DNA from 2 places in the Roseibium album genome. Region 1 is predicted to be linked to the other one. Evidence: riboswitches for the same ligand, from Rfam matches in the RefSeq annotation. Region 1 holds a riboswitch; the other holds the start of a gene.
What was found. A riboswitch is a leader RNA that binds a small molecule or an ion and turns the genes downstream of it on or off. The one in region 1 is predicted to bind S-adenosylmethionine.
Positions count from the first base shown of each region.

Region 1 (9,859 bases):
CATGGACGCCGATCTGCAGCACGATGAGACGTTGCTGCCGAAGATGTTTGCTGCAATCAAATCCGATGACACTGATCTTGTTGTCGCCAGCCGCAAGGTGGAAGGCGGCACTGTCGGCGAAGGCCTGTCCGCCATTCGCGCGTGGGGTTCAAATATCGCGAACGGGCTGGCTCAAAAGCTCCTGAACGTGACCTTGAGCGATCCGATGAGCGGTTTCTTCATGGTGCGCCGTGACAAGGCGGAGGCGCTCGCACCGCGTCTGTCGCCCCAGGGCTTCAAGATCCTGCTCGATCTGGTATCCAGCGCCAACGGTACGCTGAAGATCAAGGAACTTCCGTTCACCTTCCGTGAACGGCAGCATGGCGAAAGCAAGCTGGACACGCTGGTGACACTGGACTATTTCGGTCTGCTGCTGGCCAAGTACTTCGGCGATATCGTCTCCGTCCGCTTTCTGATGTTCGGACTTGTCGGCGCCAGCGGGCTTTTCGTCCATCTGGTCGCCCTGCGGTTCTTTTTGCTGGGCGGGATGGAATTCAATCTGGCGCAGACGGCAGCATCCTTCGTTGCCATGACATCGAATTTTTTCCTGAACAATCAGCTGACTTACCGTGACCGGCGCCTCAGGGGTGTGAGGGCACTGATCGGTCTCCTGACTTTCTATGCCGTCTGCTCCGTTGGTGTGCTCGCCAATGTCGGCGTCGCCAACCTGATTTACGCCGACCCGGTCTATTGGTGGGTTGCCGGAACCGCAGGTGCCGTGATGGGAGCGGTATGGAATTACGCGGCCAGCTCCGCGCTCACCTGGCGGAGATCGTAAACGGCGGGTATGACCTAACGTGGCAAAGACCGAAGACCTGCCGTATTTCCTGCGGCCGTCGGGACTGGTTCTGATTGTCGGTCTTCTGACGGCACTCAAGATTTTCGCTGCTGCCAATGCTCATCTTGTCGAGGACGAAGCGTATTATCGCATCTGGGGGCTCTTTCCGGCCCTGAGCTACTACGATCACCCGCCGATGATCGGTTGGTGGATTTCCGCCGGGCAGGCGATTTTCGGCGACACGGTCCTGGCCGTGCGCGCGGTGGTCGTCTTCTCGGGCCTGATCGGCTCCCTTGCACTCTGGCGCTCAGCCACGATCCTGTTCGACCGACGCACAGCGGGCTGGGCCGTTCTGTTTTTGAACACCAGCCTGCTGATCGGGATCGGCGGCATCCTGGCAACGCCTGATGCACCCTCCGTTGTCTTCTGGGGACTGACATTCTGGACGCTTGCCGAATTGTCCGTATCAAGAAATCCGAACTGGTGGCTGCTGGTCGGGCTGATGGCCGGTTTCGGCCTGTTGTCGAAATATTCACTGCTTTTCCTTGGGGCCGGCATCGTGCTTTGGCTCATCTGGGTGCCGGAGGCACGACGCTGGTGGAGCACCTGGCAGCTCTGGGCGGGGGGAGCCCTTGCGTTTCTTTGCTTTTCGCCGGTGCTCTACTGGAACCACGTCCATGAGTGGGTGAGTTTTTACAAGCAGTTCGGCCGTGCGGGCAGCGGTGGCTTCACAACGAAATACGTCTTTGAATATTTCGGTGCCCTGATCGGGCTCCTGAACCCCCTGATTGCCATCCTGGCTGCCGCAGGGGTGGTGGTTCTTTTCAAAGCTTTCCGGGCAAGGGACAACGCTGCGTCGCTGATCCTGCTGACGACATTGCCTTTCCTTCTTTACCTGTCCTATCACTCGCTCCATTCCCGCGTTCAGGCCAACTGGCCTGCGCCACTCTTTCCGGCATTTGCCATGATGGCAGCGGTCTTCATGACGTCACCGCGCATAGATCACTTGCTCTGGCGAAAAGTGGCAGTTGCCGGAATCGCGATCGGAATATTCGTCGCCGTTCTGGTGCAGATCCATGCCGTTTATCCGGTCACGGGACAACTCGCCCGCAAGGACCCGACGTTCCAGCTGCGCGGTTGGGACGAGATCGGTGCGGCTGTGGAACAACTGGCCGAAGATGAGAATGCGGCCTACATCCTGACCATGAGCTATGGCCTCAATGCGCAGACCGACTTTCTGATGAAAGACAAACTGCCTGTCATTCAGGTGACCGAGCGCATCCGCTACATCATGACCCCTGATCCGGACGATACCCTCTTTGAGCAACCGGGTCTCTACATCACCGAAAAACGGCGCGACAAGGCCGGCGACCTGCAACGATCGTTCGAAACGGTCGAGGAACTTGCCGTTCTGGTACGCAAGGTGAAGGGCGTGCCGCTGGAGGAACTGGTCGTGTACAAGGTTGATGGTTTGAAGGCGCCGGTTTTTGAGCCGCGGGAGAAGTAGTTGTTTTGCGGAGCCGAGCAATCCGTTTGACTGTGAGAAACAAGCTGCCCACCTGGCGCAGGGAAATACTCGGGGCGTGACGAATACCCGGACACATGGGCATCTGTTTCGCATTCAAGTCTCCTCAATCTGCGCAACAGACTTGCAAAGATCTCCCGAATGACGCAGGGAATTGGGTGAAACATTGAATCACCGACCCGCCTGTCAGACTAGATGAAACAAATAACACTTGGTGCACTGGATTACGGTCTCGCATTCGGCGTTGACCGCGCATTGCGCGACCTTGCGGTCAATGGCCGGCTGAGCGCCATCGGTGCGTTGGTCACCACCGAACTCTGGCCACGCGAATTCAGACCGCTTCAGGAAGTTGCCGAGAAGGTCGGAGACCGCATGCTTTTCGGTATTACGCTTGCCTTCAGCGGCGATCGGGTCCTGCCGGTAAGCACGCGTATGCAGGAAACCTGCGGAGATCGCATGTTCACCCGCGAACAGCTCAACAGGCGCGCTTTCTTCCGTCTGCTGCCCGATGAAGTCCTGCTGGACGAGGCCCTTGCCCAGCTGACGCGCTATTCGGTGCTCATGCAGCGGCAACCGGATTTTGTCGCAGTCCGCGAAGGATTGCTGTCGAGAACATCGATTGCCCGGATTGTGTTCAAGGCGATTGAGCGCGCGGATTTCGATCAGCCGCCACTGGTGATCTCACCGCTTCGGTCCGGCCTCAAGACTTTGCGTCTTGCGCGTCTTGCAAAGGGATTCAATCTTAAAATTCTGCCCTCTGCGGAGCCTTTGCCACAGACCAGCAATGTCGAGGAGCTTCACGAGCTTCTCCTCAATCATTTCGACGGGATGAACGACCGGAGTTTCGTCGCCGCGATCCCCGGAAAGTCCGACGATCGGTTGATGCGGGAAGAACCTCGTAAAAAAATTGCAATCCGCGAATGCCAGTACGAGGTCCTTGCCAGTGACAGGTTTTTTCGGACCATTGACCGCAAGGATGTGTTTTTGAATTGAAAAAACCGCCGGTTCGCGGGATTTTGATCGACGAAACGAAAAAACGGCTCTGCGGGGAACAGAGCCGTTTTTCGTGGAGGTCAGGAAGGGGGGAGGGGCAGCCCCGCTTCCATGACTCTAGATATAGGTATTTTTTTCTTGAACGCACGTGACGGACATCACAGGATTGCGCGTGGCAGGAAATTTTATGTGTCGTGAACGTCCTTTGGCAGGGGGTAGGTGTGGCTGAAATCAAGGACTTTTTGAAAAACAGCTTTTCTTTGGAAGGGCTTGAGCCGGATTTGGCTGTCGGGTTATCCCGGCTCGCAAGGCCGATGAAACTGGCAGCAGGTACAATATTGTTTGAAAACGGCGATCCGGGGAACGGTTGTTATGCCGTTCTGGAGGGTTCGTTGAAGGTATCGCTCCTGTCCGTTGAGGGAGACGAACAACTTCTGGCGGTTCTTGGCCCGGGCGATCTTGTCGGCGAATTGGCGCTGCTTGACGGACGCCCGCGCTCTGCAACAGTCAGTGCGCTGAAAGAGGCTCAACTCGCTTTCATCGACAAGGCGGCCTTCCAGCGGTTCTCCGATGAACACCCGGCGGTTTACCGCCACATGCTGTCGATTGTTGGAAAACGGTTGCGTCATGCCAATGACGTTCTGGCGGCAAGGTCTTTCCTGCCATTGCCGGGGCGGGTCGCGCAGACCCTGCTGCAATTGTCGGAGACCTTCGGAAAAACGTTGGACGATGGCCGGATGCTCATCCACTACAAGCTCAGCCAGGCGGACATTGCCAACATGGCCGGGGCGGCGCGTGAAAATGTCAGCCGCGTGCTGAATGACTGGAAACGTTCCGGGACGATCAGCAGGATATCGGGATATTATTGTCTTGAAGACCGGGAATTCCTGGAGCAGGCGTCCACGCTTTAGGTTTACTTGCCCGGCAAACTGGCCAGTTGCGTCCCTGCAAGGATCGTGGCCAGTGTCTCGGTATTGAGACTGTCCAGAAAGGCTTCCGCCGCGCGCGACATGGCTCCCTTCAGGGCGCAGCGCGGCAGAAAGGCGCAAACGGTTAGCTCCGGTTTGAGGCAGGCGACGACACCCAGATCAGGTTCGATCAGCCTGACGACATCTCCGAGCCGGATCTCTTCCGGTGAGCGTCCCAGGCGAATGCCGCCACCGCGCCCGCGCGTGGTTTTCAGGTATCCGGCCCGCGCAAGCTGGGCGACGATTTTCATGACATGTGATTTGGCCAGTCCGAGCTGTGTGCTCAGACTGTCTACTGTCTGCGGCCTGTCCGTCTGACCGGTGGCCATCAGAATTCTCAATGCAAAATCGCTGGCCTGACTGAGGCGCATGGCTGGGTTCCATAAAACATTCATCAGAGATGTTGATTTTAGCGCCGATGTGTGTCATTTAAAAGATGCATTTAAGATGAATGTTATGGAGAGAGCGATGAAAGCGCGCAGATCCGGTTCAGACAGATACAAGTTACCGGTTCGTCCGGTGAGGGAAACAGGTGATCGCCTGCGCCGGTACGAGACCGTGAACGAGCAATCAATCCAGGTGATGGTGCACACCTTCTATGGCTGTATTCGTGAGCATCCGCGTCTCGGTCTGATCTTCAAAGGTCGACTTGACGGCAAATGGGAAGAGCATCTGCCGAAGATGGAAGCCTTCTGGCAATCCGTTCTCCTGAAGAATGGCGCCTACAAGGGCAAGCCTGTCCCGGCACATCTGAAGCTGAAAGAGGTGGTCAGTTCCGATTATGGAGATTGGCTGTCGATTTTTCGTCCTGTCGTTCGCGAACTGTTCGTGCCTGATCTGGCAGATGAGATCATCGCAGTTGCCGAACGGATTGCACAAAGTCTCTGGCTCGCGACATTCGGCCATGCCGGGTCGTCGCCTCCGGCCGAACTGACATCCCAACAATCGGAATGGAGCGGATCATGCTGGTAGCAGTCGTTCTTGTCGCCGAGGTCCTCGTGGTCGTCTGGTTCGCGATTTTCTCGATAATGCTGGTGTCCATGTATCTGGATTCCCGGCAAATGGAACTGCCGAGGCTCGACACCGCCGGACGAACATTGATCGGCAGTGCGAAACTCGCCTTTGTCACGGGCATGCTGGCACTCGTGGTGCTTACCGTTGTTGAATTGCCGGTCTTTGGATAAGGGAAACGAGAAATGTCCTTGTCGAATTTTCTGCCACGCGGCCTGCCTATCCTGTTGATCTGGGTTGCCGCACCGGCTCCCTTGTGGATCATGGCAATCCTTATGCTGCTGATCTGACAAGAAAAGCTTGTGATCTGCCTGCTTGCCGCTAGTCTTTTCCGAAACTGAAAAGGAGAGGATCAGCGTGAGCGAAGAGCAGGAGAAACCGAGTGGTGACTTGACGCTGCGAACAATGGCGATGCCCGCAGATACCAATGCTGCAGGAGACATTTTCGGTGGTTGGGTACTTTCGCAGATGGACCTTGCAGGCGGCATTGCTGCCGGGCAACGCGCTGAGGGCAGGGTGGTGACCATCGCCGTAGACCGGATGAAGTTCATTCGCCCGGTTCATGTCGGCGACGTTCTTTGCGTCTATACCCAGGTCGTTCGCGTCGGCAATTCGTCAATGGAAATCAGGCTGGATGCCTGGGCGCTGCGCCACCGATACGGCCATCGCGAAAAGGTTACGGAAGCCCATTTCACTTTCGTTTCCGTTGATGATAGCGGCCGCCCCCGGCCGGTCCCGAACTGACATCCTTCAGGCTCACGACCGCTTGCGCTTCAAAAGATCAGCAAACAGATCTTCATCGACGGCACAGGTGCAGCCGTTTGCCCAAAGTCGGAGAAGGTCCTTCAGGCGCCTGATCCGGACCTCTTCTGCAAGAGGCGCCTTGTGGTGCGGCAAACCGCCGATCAGACGCAGGCTCTGGATGCGCATCATCACGCAGTCCTCGGCCGCCTGCTGCCAGACAGCCGTGTCGGCGATTGCGGCATTCGCCGCCAGATGGTCCTCAATCAGAACTGCCGCGCGTCCGGCAAAAGGCTCTTGAGACAAAAAATCCTCCATCGGTTGCCCGAGGAGGACTGGCGCATGCAATCGAACCGCTTCATTGCCGGAATGCCTCTATGAGGTTCCATCCGGCCGCATCCCTGTTGCGGAAACCACCTTGCCCGGTTCGGCAGGTTGGCGAGGGCGCCAGCCCTTCTCTTGATGATGGGATGCTTATGACATGACATTTATGGCTTGGCAAGCCGGACAGGAAAAGTTGATGTTCCGGCACCTACTGGACACGATCGTAATCGATCTTGCCATCAACAAGATGGATGCGGCGCTGCATGCGGGACGCAAGATCCATGTCGTGGGTCACGGCAACAACGGTTGTCTTTTGTGTCTCGACGATCGACTGGAGACTGTCAAAGACCTGTTCCGTTGCCGCTGAATCAAGGCTGCCCGTCGGTTCGTCCGCCAGGATCAGGTCCGGCGAATTGGCAAGTGCCCTGGCCACCGCAACCCGTTGACGTTGTCCCCCGGAAAGTTGTGCCGGCCGGCGGTGAAGAAAGTCCTGCAGGCCAAGATCCACCAATAGCCCGGTGGCGTGTTCGAGCTGGTCCCGGGCGGAAAGCCTGCCGAGTTTCTGCATCGGGATCATGATGTTTTCCAGGGCCGTGAATTCGGGGAGGAGAAAGTGAAACTGAAAAACAAAGCCGATTTTTGCAAGACGCATCGATGCCATCTCGCCGGAGGACATATCCGAGGTGCCGCTTTCTTCAATCAACACCTCGCCTGATGTCGGCTTGTCGAGCAGGCCAAGCAGGTAAAGCAGCGAGGATTTGCCGGAACCGGAAGGTCCGGTGATCGCAACGAACTCCGAATTTCCGATGCTGATATCGACATCCTGAACCAGGGTGACAGGAACAACGGCGGGGAGAATCCGGGTCAGTTTCCTGGTCTGGAGAAGAAGGCTGACATTGCCGGACGGACCAGCCTCGGCCGGGGTCATGTCGCACCCCTGATGATGTCCACGGGATTGAGTTTCGCGGCCTTCCTGGCCGGAATGAGGCCTGCGATGGCAGAGGAAAACAGGGCGAGGAAGCAGGAAAGCACGTAGTGGATATACGAAAAATGTATCGGCAAACGGGTCATCTCGATATCCGTGGTGACCTCGAACTTGACGGTCGCCAGATAGCTTGAAAGCCCGAAGCCGAGCAGGCACCCTGCAAGCGCTCCCAGAATGCCGATCACCAGGCCCTCGAGAACGAAGATCTGCTGAATGTCGGACTCCGGAAAGCCGAGAGACTTCAGTATTGCAATGTCCCGTGCCTTCTCGTGCACGATCGTGGATACGATATTGAATATTCCGAAGCCGGCGACCACCAGGATTGCGCCGACAACCGTATACATGATCGCATTGCGCACGACGAAGGCCTCCATCAGGCCTTCATTGGCTTCCTCCCAGGAGACGGCCTTGTATCCGAGCTGACGCTCCGCGCGCGCGGCGACATCATTCGCTTGTCTGATATCGGCCAGTCTGATCGAGATGCTGTTGATGATGTCCGGTTTTTCCAGAAGTATCTGCACGGCCTTGAGCGGAGCATAGGCTAGGCCCTCGTCGCTGGTCGTGATGCCCGTGTGGAACAGGCCGACGATCTTGAACCGTTTGGCGATGCCGTTCGCCGAGGTCAGCGTGACCGTGTCGCCGAGTTCCGCGCCCAGACGACTGGCAGCCTTGCCGCCAATCACCAGGCCATTCGCTGTCGTATCGAGGGCTTCAAAGCTGCCGGCGCGCATGTCCTCCCGGACTTTGGAAACCAGTAATTCGCGTCTCGGAACCACTCCGACAAGCGTCATGCCAATGTCCTGCCCGCTGTAGCGCAGTACGGCCTGGCCGCTCAGCCGCTGGGCGAAATCGCCAAGCACCCAGTCGCGCAGCGAGGCGATGGCTTCCGTCGGGTTGCGGATGCCGCGCAAATCTTCCAGCGGCCGCAAGCCGTGAAAGGCCACAGCGTCGTACTTTGCCGTTGCCGGTTGCTCTGCCGGGTTTCGCTGCTCGTCCAGGATTTCAACATGTGGAATTGCCTCGATCAGCGTCGTCATGAAGTCCCGCTGCGAGCCTTCCATGAGGCTGGCCATGGCAACTGAAAAGCCGACGCCAAGGGCAACGCCCAACGTTGAAACCACGGTTTGCCGCATGCGGTTCCGGACATGTGTCGCAGCTATCCGCAACAGCAGCATTACCTGGCTCCTCCATCCCTCGGTGCAACCCTGTCGCCCTCCGAAAGGTCAGCCTGAAACGGAAAGACGACCTGGTTCTGCTCCCCAATGCCGTCGAGAACCTCGATCGCTCTGGTGCCGCGAATGCCGGTCTTGACCTTGATGAGCGAAATCCGGTCCTGGTCGTCCAGGACCTGAAGCATGGTGCCGTCGAAAGCGGCAATCGGCAGCAACAGGACATCGTCCCTTTCGTTTGTGACGATGTTGATTTCCGTGGTCATGCCGATAAGCAAGGGGGTATCGTCCGGAAGTTCGAGGTAAACGCGGTAGTTTTTGAGAATCGGATCACCTTTCGGAGTAATTCTCGAGACCGTTGCGGCGAGATCTTCATCTGGAAACGCGTCCGAACGAATGAGCGCCTTGTGGCCTTTCTCGACTTTCGGGATATCTTCCTCGTTCACCTCCGCAACAAGCTGCAATGGCAGGGGCTGCCCGATCCAGAACAGGATTTCGCCAGGTTCCGCAACCTCGCCGACAGAACCGTCCTGCCGTAACACGGCGCCATCCATCGGCGCGGTGATCAGATAGTCCCGCAACCGCTCCTTCTGCGCGGCGATCGTCGCATTGATGCGGATGACCTCGTTCTGAGCCTTTTCATAGACCTGTTGGCTGACGACACGCCGTTCCATGAGTTGCAACGCCCGCTCCCGGTCCGACAGGGCCAGCTCGCGGCGCGCCTCTAGTTCGGCGAGCGTCGCCCGTGCGTCCCCGCTGTCCAATTCGGCAAGTTGGTCGCCTTGCCGGACTTCCGCCCCTTCACAGCCGCAAAGGGATATGATCCTTTCACGAATGATGCTTGTAACCTTTGCCCACCTGACGGGTTCCACGACAGCTGTTGCATAGACCACCTCGGCGGCACGGCCCCTGAAAGGTTGCGTGACTGCAACCTCTGGCGGACGGCTGGACCACCAATAGGCGCTGGCGAGGGTCGCAACGAGCAGAAGAAGCAGGACTGGATATCGAAATGAACGCATGAAGCACCTGAATGTGACTGCACGAGTCTAGAAGTTCATGTCATGACGTCCATGTCATGAATCAATTCTCCGCGACAACGGCACGGTCACAAACTCGGTCAGTAATGCGGCGGTTTGTCGATACGGTGGGCCGGCAGAACCTGTTCCGCGAGCTCTTCCATCTGATCGGTCATCTTGGAGAGGAGCTGCGTCAGCCGGTCGATTTGTTTGCCATGCGCGACCGCGACGCTGTTGAGATCTTCAATCGTGCGATTGGCATGTGCCAGGTCGATCTCAAGCTGCTCGATCCGCGCTTCGTGATCCTGTG
Region 1 covers NZ_OZ247583.1:2,609,480-2,619,338, forward strand. Annotated here, with positions in the region: gene ACO6TI_RS12085 (glycosyltransferase) at 1-817, shown strand, start outside; gene ACO6TI_RS12090 (ArnT family glycosyltransferase) at 837-2,324, shown strand; gene ACO6TI_RS12095 (ChbG/HpnK family deacetylase) at 2,538-3,335, shown strand; gene ACO6TI_RS12100 (Crp/Fnr family transcriptional regulator) at 3,557-4,246, shown strand; gene ACO6TI_RS12105 (RrF2 family transcriptional regulator) at 4,249-4,674, opposite strand; gene ACO6TI_RS12110 (group III truncated hemoglobin) at 4,772-5,275, shown strand; gene ACO6TI_RS12115 (hypothetical protein) at 5,266-5,487, shown strand; gene ACO6TI_RS12120 (acyl-CoA thioesterase) at 5,720-6,058, shown strand; gene ACO6TI_RS12125 (hypothetical protein) at 6,071-6,361, opposite strand; SAM-I-IV-variant riboswitch at 6,403-6,526, opposite strand; gene ACO6TI_RS12130 (ABC transporter ATP-binding protein) at 6,588-7,307, opposite strand; gene ACO6TI_RS12135 (ABC transporter permease) at 7,304-8,539, opposite strand; gene ACO6TI_RS12140 (efflux RND transporter periplasmic adaptor subunit) at 8,539-9,552, opposite strand; gene ACO6TI_RS12145 (SlyX family protein) at 9,651-9,859, opposite strand, start outside.

Region 2 (9,859 bases), 320 kb from region 1:
GCACGGGATTATGCCCGCGCAGCAAATGAGTGTCCTTTGATACCGGCTTGTCAGCGCAGTCCTCTTGTTTCAGCAATGTCATGACGTTCAAGGTAATCTCAAAATCCTCAGCTTCGCCCGATCACAGTAATAGTTGGATTCGTCAAAAATTGATCTGAAATTTAGGTATGAACATGGCTCCAGTCGGAAAATGCCGAATGGCCAACCCGCGCACTTGTGGCGCGGGTCGAACAATCACGGGGCAACCGGTCCGTTAACCGGCAGGCGTCAGCTGAAGAGAACTCAGGCCGACAGCAAGATTCAGCCCGGTTTTGCCCTCGACACTCAGGGGCTGGAGCGCAATTTTTTCGTTGGATCCACCGATCAGTGCGTTTGCACCAACACCAAGGCCGACAGAAGCGCCTGCCGTAATGCCGGCATACTTGCCCTTCAGCGCGTGGGAGCCGATTTCGTTGCCGATCGGGGTGAAGACGATCCATGTCATGTAGGATTCGCCCGAAACCCCGATGTCGAGACCCAGCTTGCTGAGCTCGCCGGTATATTGTTCGGTGGTGCCGTCCGCGTGTTCAAAGCTGCAGGTGGCTTTTTTGCTCGAGCCCAGCAGCAGACCGAAACCACCTTCGATTGTGCACTCAAGGACGCCGAGTTTTGTGGATTTGGCTTCTTCGGCCAAAACGTGTCCACCTGCGAACAGGGTTATCGCGGAAACGGCTGCAATTCTGGCGAAATTCAACATGTGGCAATTCCTTACATATGCTTGTCAAAACAAGGATCCTTTTTGGCCGGACCGTGTGCCCGTTGAGGCGCTTGTCCGGATGACCCGCATCGGAAAATGCAAAATGCAGCTGTTTGAAAAAAGTGGTTCATCAATGCAGTTATTCCCTGCGGGGGGAATTTCAGCGCTTGAAATTCCCCTAGCGGTCCGAGCCGAAATTTGACAAACCTATGGACTTCAACGGGAAACGAAGGACTTCCGGACTGACGGAAGCCCGACGAAGGAAGATAGATGATCGACAGGACCTACAAGAAGAGGAAAACCGGAACCCTGAAGGAGGCTCAGTCCGCTCTGGTGCAAATGTGTGGTGGACCGGCTGCAGCAGCAGAGTTTTGTCGTGTAACCAGCACTACGCTCTTCAACTACACCGACGACAGTGCCACCAATTCCAGCAAGAACATGCCCGTCGACATCGTGACGGAACTTGAAACGCATGCAGAGTTTCCAGCTGTAACGGAATATCTGGCAGATCAGTCCGGTTACATCATGTACAAGGTCGATTTCACGGACAGAAAGTCGCAGCTTCATATCGACATCATCGAAACCGGAGAGGAATTCTCCAAGCTGTTCCGGGACTGGGCGCAATTTATCGCGGATGGTGTGATCGACAAGTCGGAAGCCCGCAAGCTCCTCAAGATCAACCAGGATGTGGTCAGGACACTGATGCGCATGAGGTCAGACCTGATTTCCCAGATCGATGATCCGGATATTCCGGACGGGACGCCCTGACGGGACGGCCATTCGTGCCCGTCGAGCTTTTGGCCGACTCCGACCCTTTTTCTCCAAAGGCCGGATAACTCGGCGCCAGGCCCGGAAATCTGGATAGATGCGATAAGGATGTGAACGAGCCGGGCAACTTCGGGAGCGCTAAAGCCGGCTGATGGCGTCCTCAGGTCCTTCCACCGTCAACTCCACGCCGTCTTTGGTGTAGTCACGGGCAAGCACGACCAGCCCCAGACTGTCGACCCGGCGCTCGAGGTCCGAGCTGAGTGCAAAATCAGCACTGACTTTCCTGGAAAGAATTTTTCGATAGGGCACCAGCTTGGCATTGGCAATGGCGTCCTGGGCGGCGCCGGAATAGGCACGGGCGAGACCGCCACCCCCGAGTTTGGTCCCGCCAAAGTAGCGCACGACCAGCACACCGCAATTGATCAGTTCGGCACCTTGCAGAACCCTGAGGGTCGGCATCCCGGAGGTTCCAGCCGGTTCACCATTATCCTTTCCGCTTTCCTCGATCCCACCGTTATCGAGAAGTTTGCGGTGCGCCGTGACCACATGATTGGCCTTCCGGTGTTCCTTGCGCAGCTCGTCCAGTCTCCGCTCGAAATGATCGAGTGGTACCAGGTGCGCCAGGAACCGGGATTTCCGGTCCTCCAGGAACCCCTCGTATTCGGTTGCAACGGTGTTGAAGGACATGAGACCTCAGGTCGGCATCATGAAATGCTTCGACAGCTTCAGTGCCTGGCCCTGATAGTTGGAGCCGATGCCTTCGCCGTAGAGGCTCGCCGGACGTTCGGCCATATGCTCGTAGACCAGCCTTCCGATGGTCTGGCCGTGTTCGACAATGAACGGCACGTCATGCGAGCGCACTTCCAGAACGGCCCGCGATCCGACACCTCCGGCTCCTGCGTGGCCGAAACCGGGGTCGAAGAAACCGGCGTAATGAACCCGGAATTCGCCGACAAGCGGATCAAAGGGCACCATCTCGGCCGCGTAGTCCGGCGGTACGTGCACGGCTTCCTGACTGACCAGGATGTAGAACGCATTCGGATCGAGGATAAGTTCACCCCTGTTACGCCGGTAGATCGGTTCCCAGAAATCGAGCGGATCCTGCGCACCGACCGCATCGACGTCAATCAGGCCCGAATGGTGTTTCGCACGATAGCCGATCAGGCTGTCCGGTCCGCCACCTTCCAGATCAATGGAAAGCTGAACCCCACCGCCGATGCGCTCGTTTCCGCCGCTCATCAGGGTTTCGGACTTGTGAATTTCTTCCAGTGTCGCATCGGGTATCAGTGACTGGCCCCGGCGAAACCGGATCTGGCTCAACCGCGAGCCACTGCGCAGGAGGATTGGAAAGGTAAGGGGTGAAATTTCCGCATAAAGGGGACCTGCATATCCCGCCGGAACGGTATCAAACGCAAGGCCGTTGTCCGTGATCACACGGGTAAAGACGTCAAGACGCCCTGTGGAACTCTTCGGATTGGCGGTTGCTGAAATGTCGGCTGCCAGGGCAAGAGCTTCCTGCAGCGGAACGATATAGACACAGCCTGTTTCGAGCACGGCGCCGTCCTCGAGGTCGACGGTATGAAGTTTGAGTTCTTCCAATCGGTCAGCGACCCGGATTTCGGGTCCGGGCAGGAAGCTTGCCCTGACACGATAGGCGACTGCGCCAAGCCGGAGATCGAGACTTGCAGGCTGGATCTGTCCGCTGACAGGTGGCGTTGTCGCGGAGATTTCTCCAGCTGCAAACATGGCCTTGATGATCCGCTCAGGCAGAATGCCGTTCGCTGCAAGAGTTGCGCTTCCGTTCAGGTCCTGACCTGCTGTCACGTTCATGAGAATTCCCGTCATCTTTCCAGAGGAGAATCCTTAAAGGATAGGGTGGCCCACGCCAACAGGCTTTGTCACGCGGCAGGCACTTTCGACAAAGATGATTGACCGGTGACGCGTTTTCCCGTACGACAAACGCACTTCGTGGTGATTTGGGCCGGCCGGCTTGCAGCCACGTTAAACAAGTTGCTAAATAGGCCGGAGGTGCGAACCCCGGTCTTGAGGCTGGGGTTTTTTGCGTTTGGAGCGAACAAGAAGATGACTGAGACCACCAAGACCGGAAACAAGAACTGGCGTCCTGAAACCACTTTGGTTCACGGCGGCACCATGCGGTCGCCTTTTGGTGAAACCTCGGAAGCCATGTACCTCACCCAGGGCTTTGTCTACGACAATGCAGAGGCTGCGGAGGCACGGTTCAACGGCGAGGACCCGGGCTTCGTCTATTCACGTTACGCGAATCCGACGGTCTCCATGTTCGAGGACCGCATAAAGGCGCTGGAAGGTGCCGAAGCCGCACGTGGAACCGCCAGTGGCATGGCCGCTGTCAATCTGGCCCTGATGGCCTCCGTCAAGGCCGGTGATCATGTGATCGCAGCCAAGGCGCTGTTCGGCTCCTGTCGCTATATCTGCGAAACGCTGTTGCCGCGTTTCGGTGTGGAGAGCACCCTTGTCGACGGCACGGATATCGAACAGTGGAAAGCTGCGGTGCGTCCGAACACGCGGGCGCTTTTTCTGGAGAGCCCGACCAATCCGACGCTGGAAGTCATCGATATTTCAGCGGTAGCAGATATTGCCAGGGAGGCCGGTGCACGTCTGGTCGTCGACAACGTTTTTGCGACGCCGCTTTACCAGTCGCCCCTCAAGCTTGGCGCCGATGTGGTCGTCTATTCGGCAACCAAGCACATTGACGGCCAGGGCCGTTGCCTTGGCGGTGTGGTCCTGTCCGACGAGGAGTGGATCACCGAGGAAGTCATGCCCTTTGTCAAGCACACCGGACCGCACATGAGCCCATTCAATGCATGGGTGCTCATGAAGGGGTTGGAAACGCTCCATGTTCGTGTCGCGCGCCAGACAGATACAGCCCGCAAGATCGCGGACCATCTGGCCGGGAAGGCCAAGGTCAAACGATTGGTCTATCCGGGCCGCGACGATCATCCGCAGGCAGAACTCGCCAGGCGTCAGATGCGTGCGGGCTCGACGATGCTCGCACTTGAAGTTGAGGGAGGCAAGGAAGCAGCCTTCCGTTTCACCAATGCACTGGACATCATCCGGATCTCCAACAACCTCGGTGACGCAAAGAGCCTGATCACGCATCCGGCCACGACAACGCACCAGTCGATCGGAGAAGAAGCGCGTGCAGAACTTGGCATCACCGATGGCATTCTGCGCCTGTCCGTTGGCCTGGAGGATCCGCAGGACCTCCTGGAGGATGTCGAAAAGGCCCTCAACGCAGTTTGAGGCTTTGTCCCGACCGGCTGAAAGAGATTTCCTTGCCTCGACCCGAATTGAAGGCAGGGAAAAAGGAAGGCAGGGAACAACAGGCTGTAATGTCGGATGAGGTTGAGTTTTCCAGGTCTGGGTTTCCGCAGCATTCAGGCCTCGACGATTTGCAAATGGCGGGCTAGGCGAGACCGGTTGCAGTCGGTCTTGGGATGACCGCCGCTTGCGACAGAGGAAACCATTTCGAAAAGCGCTTGCAAACGGCGATTTCACCCAGCAGCTTTATTGTCTCGCTTTTCAAGGCCGCCGCGAGCGGCAGGTCGCCCATCCAGATCTCCATCATGTGCCTGGACTGGCATGTGATGTAGGCATTCACATCCTTTCCCGGGTCCTGATGACACAGATCGACATCATCCTCGGTGCAGACCAGCCACCAGGTCCCGAACTGGTCCAGATCCGGAAACTGGAAACAGAGGACAGTTTCTCCATCCGGCAGCTGATCCAGCAAGATGTTGCGTTGAATGTCGAACATCAGGAAGGTCACGTCGACATCGTCGTCATCCATCTCATCACGTGCCCACCGCATACCCCAGACAGCAAGTGCGTCGACAACCGATGAAAGTTCCTTGCCTGCGGGTGTCAGCCTGTATTCGTGCCCGCGTTGACCGTTGATCGGGCGCTTGGTGATTACGCCACAGGCTTCAAGGTCCTTCAGCCGGGTGTTCAGAACTGTCGGTGAAATCTTCGGAAGTCCGCGCTGCAGACTGGAAAATCGAGAACTGCCAAGCAGGAGTTCGCGCACGATAAGGATAGACCACGGGTCGCCCAGAATTTCGGCCGTTTTCGCGATCGGGCAGAATTGTCCGTATCTTTTCATTGCGCTCCTTCGTGAGAAAATCTTAGGACGAACAGGCCAACTACGCAATCCGTAGTTCGATACTACGCCTGCTGAAGTATCTCCGACCTCCGACATCCAATACCTGAATTGCATGGATGAAATCAGTGAAGGCGCCCGATCATTGCATCGATGCTCTGCGCCTTTACGCAATCGGAGACCCGAAATGAAACGTCCGGTACTGTTACTCTATGGCATCGTGAGCTATGCCGCTTTCAATATTTCTTTCCTGTATCTGGCAGGGTTCCTTTTGGATGTCGGTGTTCCGAAGTCCATCAATGAAGGCAATGTCGCATCCCTTGGAATTGCCGTGGTCACAAATTTCGGGCTGATTTTTCTGTTTGGCTTCTTTCACAGCCTGATGGCGCGGCAGTGGTTCAAGAATTGGTGGACCAGGTTCGTTCCGGTTGAAGCCGAGCGGAGTACCTATGTTCTTCAGGCTGCGGCGTTCCTGTCGCTCCTCATGGGGTTCTGGAAACCGATGCCGGCAGAAATCTGGTCCGTCACGGGTTGGAGTGCGGTAGCCGTCTATCTGGTCTTCGCGATTGGCTTGACGATTCTTCTGTTGTCGACATTTCTGATCGATCACTTCGAACTGTTCGGCCTGCGCCAGGTCTGGTCTGCAGGGAGGGGTTCCTCGATGCCGTCGCCGCGGTTCCGCACCCCGCTGCTCTATAAATTGGTGCGTCATCCGATGCAGTTGGGCGTCATGCTCGCGTTCTTTGCAACGCCTCATATGACCGTCGGGCATCTGTTCTTTGCAGTCGCCATGACCGGCTACGTCCTGATCGGTCTCTATTTTGAAGAACGCGCGCTGGTGCGGGAGTTCGGCGACAACTATCGGGACTACCAGGCTCGTGTCCCAATGCTGCTGCCCAATCCTCTTCGGTTGTTTTCCAGAGCGCCGTCAAAGCACGCAGCCTGACGGCACCCGGATTGCTCCCTCATTTTCCTTTACTGACTGAACTGAGTGCCCAAGATTGGTATCGCCTGGGTACAAAAGCGGGCGATGCGGGCGCAAGCTTCGCGTCGCCCGCATGGCAGACCTCTGTATATGGAGACAATTCAGGCGGCGGCTTGCCCGGTGTCGTTTCGAGGCAATTCATCTTGTACTTCAAGTTGAATTCTGTCAGAGAACCGATTCAGATCATTGAGATATTCGACAGTGATCGATCTGACAGTTTTGACTTGGGACACCAGTTCATGACGATGCAGCCGGAAACAGGCTATCAGGCCTACGTCATCTGCACCTCGCCGCGCAGTGGCAGCACCCTGTTGTGCAAGTTACTGGCTGCAACAGGTCAGGCGGGTGATCCAAGATCCTATTTCCACAATGCGGATGTCGGGGACTGGCAGAGGTCACTCGGACTGGATGAAACGTCTTTCGCCAATGAAAAAGAGCAGTTAACGACAGTCCTTGAGACGGCGCGCAACAAAGGGACTGCCGGGAGCGGAATCTTCGGCCTGAGATTGCAACGCAAGAGTTTCGATTATTTCGTCCGCCAGCTTGCGATCTTGTGTCCGGGCAGGGAAACCCATTCCGGGCGCTTTGAAGCAGTCTTCGGAAAGACGCTGTTCATTCACCTGACGCGAAGCGACAAACTTGCTCAAGCGGTTTCCTTCGTCAAGGCCAGCCAGACTGGGCTATGGCACAAGGCACCGGACGGCACGGAACTGGAAAGACTGGCACCACCGCGCGAGCCGAACTATGACGCGGCGCTGATCCGGGAACATGTTGATCTTATGACTGCCTACGATCTTGCGTGGGCGGATTGGTTCAAGGCGGAGAACATCATGCCGCTCCGGATAACCTACGATGATCTCTCCAGGGACCCGGAAACGGTCATCGAAGAGACACTTGTCCGGATTGGACGGGATCCGGCACACGCGAAAAACATTGATTTGCCCGTTGCCCGCCTGTCGGACGGGGTCAACAGGGCATGGATCGAACGCTTCCGTTCAGAGACGCAATCCGATCCGGATATCCCCGGTCACGACTGACCGCTTCACGACCCTTGGGTCATCAGACCCATAAGACCGGCGGCGCTAATCAGGACGGATCCGCTCACGCGGTTCAGTGCCTTCGGATGCTGCTTGAGATGCCCGGCCAGACCGTTTGCACCTGCCGCGTACAGCATGACGAACAAAAAATCGAGAAACGTCATCGTCGGGCACATCAGCATAAGTTGTGTAACCAGGTCCCTTTCCGGGTCGATGAATTGCGGGAAGAAGGCGGTAAAGAAGATAAGCGCCTTGGGATTGCTGAAGGCGACCAGAAATCCCGCTGTGAAGAGACGTGTGGGTTTGCCGCCAAGATGGCTGTCCGGTTCCGGTTTTTGCAAGGCAGGAGCGTGCCATGCGCGCCATCCCATGTAGAGCAGAACCCCGACGCCTGTCCATTTGATGATCTGGAAGGCAAGTGCGGAATGCGCGAGCACGACACCAAGGCCGATTGCGACGAGGATCATCTGGATCATGTTCGCACTGACATCGCCAAGGGCCGTGAAAAGTGTTCTCCGGGCCCCGAAGTGCAGAGAGTGCACCATGCCGAGAAGAATGCTTGGACCCGGGGTCATGGTCAGCAGGAGTGATGCGGCAACAAAGGCCAGCCAGGTTTCGAGGGACATGAAGTGTTCCGGTTGCGTAATGGATTGGAAGTTCAATAATTCTCAGATATAAAAAACATAAGAAAATAACTTCAGGTTATGTATTTATGAGACGATCGCCCGAAGCCGACATCCCGATTACAGTTGCCAGAGCGCTGAGGTTTATCCAGACCTCGGGAAGTGTATCCGTTGCTGCACGTTCTCTCGGCATCAGTCAGCCTGCGATAAGCAAGGGTATTGCGCAGCTGGAGGAGCGTCTGGGGACGCAACTGTTGCGGCGGGGCGGAAGGCCGATCCTTCTGACAGAGGAAGGAACAGCGCTTGCGGAATACGCTGAGCGTGCTGACCTTGTTCAGGAACAGGTGCTGCGTAAGCTCGATGATGCCAGGAACAACAGGCAGGGAAGCGTCAGGCTCGGGTCTTTCGGGTCCTCTGCGTCATTTCATATCCTGCCGAAGACACTGGCGGCATTCGCAAGGGCCTATCCCGGGATAAACGTCGAAATCCAGGAATATCCGGACATGGAACTTCGTCAGGCTCTGGAAGAGGATTTCGTCGATCTGGCGGTCTTGTCCCTTGGGTCGGACGAAGGTCTGGATGTCATTGAAATCGCAAATGACAAGCTTGTCGCATTGGTGAGCGCGGATCATCCCCTGGCAGACAGAAACACGCTCAAAGCCGAAGATCTTGCGGGGGACCCCTTCATCATGACCAGAGGCGGCAGCGGCCCGTTGGTCGAGGACTGGTTCATGAAAACCGGACACACACCAAGGGTGGCTCACACGATCCTGCAGGTGAACTCGATAATCGCGCTGGTCGAGGCAAATCTCGGCGTCTCTGTCATCGCGGAGCTTGCGCTGCCCGAAACGCCCGGCAAATGCAAGGTTCTGCCGCTGGTACCCGACGCACCGCGATCAATCGGCTTCGCACGCAAGGAAGACACACCGCGTTCGGCAGCGGCAGCCAGGTTCTGGAGTTTCTGTCAAAGGTTTTCGGCCTGAACACCTCCCATTTGAATGTGTTTTCGACCGCTTCTAACGGTCGAGCGACTTTACGCCGATCATCACGCGTGCGCCCGCCGAAACAAAGCAGACAGCTGCAAATGCCCACGCCAGCACTGGAAACCAGTCAGGCAGCAAAGCCATCAGCAGGAACAGGGCGATCGTCTCGGTACCTTCGGCCAGACCGCCAAGATAATAGAGAGATTTCTGACCCTGCCTGTCGGTTGAAAGCCCGCGGCGCTCCGCCATGATCGCAAAGGCCAGAAACGCAGAGCCGTTGGCGTAGAAACTGCAAAGGAGTGCTGCAGCTGGCAAGGCATTGGCAGCCGGGTCCTGGAGCGCAAAGGCCAGCGGAATGACGCCATAGAAGACAAAATCGAGCGTAATATCGAGATAACCGCCCAGGTCGGTTTTCCGGGTCGCCCGCGCAACGGCACCATCCAGACCGTCTGCAATGCGGTTGAACGCGATCAGGACAAAGCCAAGGAGAAAATAACCCGCAGCAATTGCGACCGCGGCCCCCATTCCCATTGCGAATCCGACCAGCGTGACGAAGATTGGACCGACACCGGCATTGGCAAGAGCGAGG
Region 2 covers NZ_OZ247583.1:2,933,850-2,943,708, forward strand. Annotated here, with positions in the region: gene ACO6TI_RS13590 (hypothetical protein) at 1-91, opposite strand, end outside; gene ACO6TI_RS13595 (DUF992 domain-containing protein) at 254-736, opposite strand; gene ACO6TI_RS13600 (hypothetical protein) at 1,007-1,504, shown strand; gene ACO6TI_RS13605 (IMPACT family protein) at 1,643-2,191, opposite strand; gene ACO6TI_RS13610 (2'-deoxycytidine 5'-triphosphate deaminase) at 2,198-3,334, opposite strand; SAM riboswitch at 3,463-3,542, shown strand; gene ACO6TI_RS13615 (O-succinylhomoserine sulfhydrylase) at 3,587-4,786, shown strand; gene ACO6TI_RS13620 (winged helix-turn-helix transcriptional regulator) at 4,950-5,645, opposite strand; gene mddA (methanethiol S-methyltransferase) at 5,830-6,588, shown strand; gene ACO6TI_RS13630 (Stf0 family sulfotransferase) at 6,867-7,664, shown strand; gene ACO6TI_RS13635 (LysE family translocator) at 7,670-8,290, opposite strand; gene ACO6TI_RS13640 (LysR family transcriptional regulator) at 8,377-9,270, shown strand; gene ACO6TI_RS13645 (CDP-alcohol phosphatidyltransferase family protein) at 9,304-9,859, opposite strand, start outside.
Region 2: linked by a shared signal. The riboswitch ahead of ACO6TI_RS13615 (O-succinylhomoserine sulfhydrylase) and the one ahead of ACO6TI_RS12125 (hypothetical protein) in region 1 are both predicted to bind S-adenosylmethionine.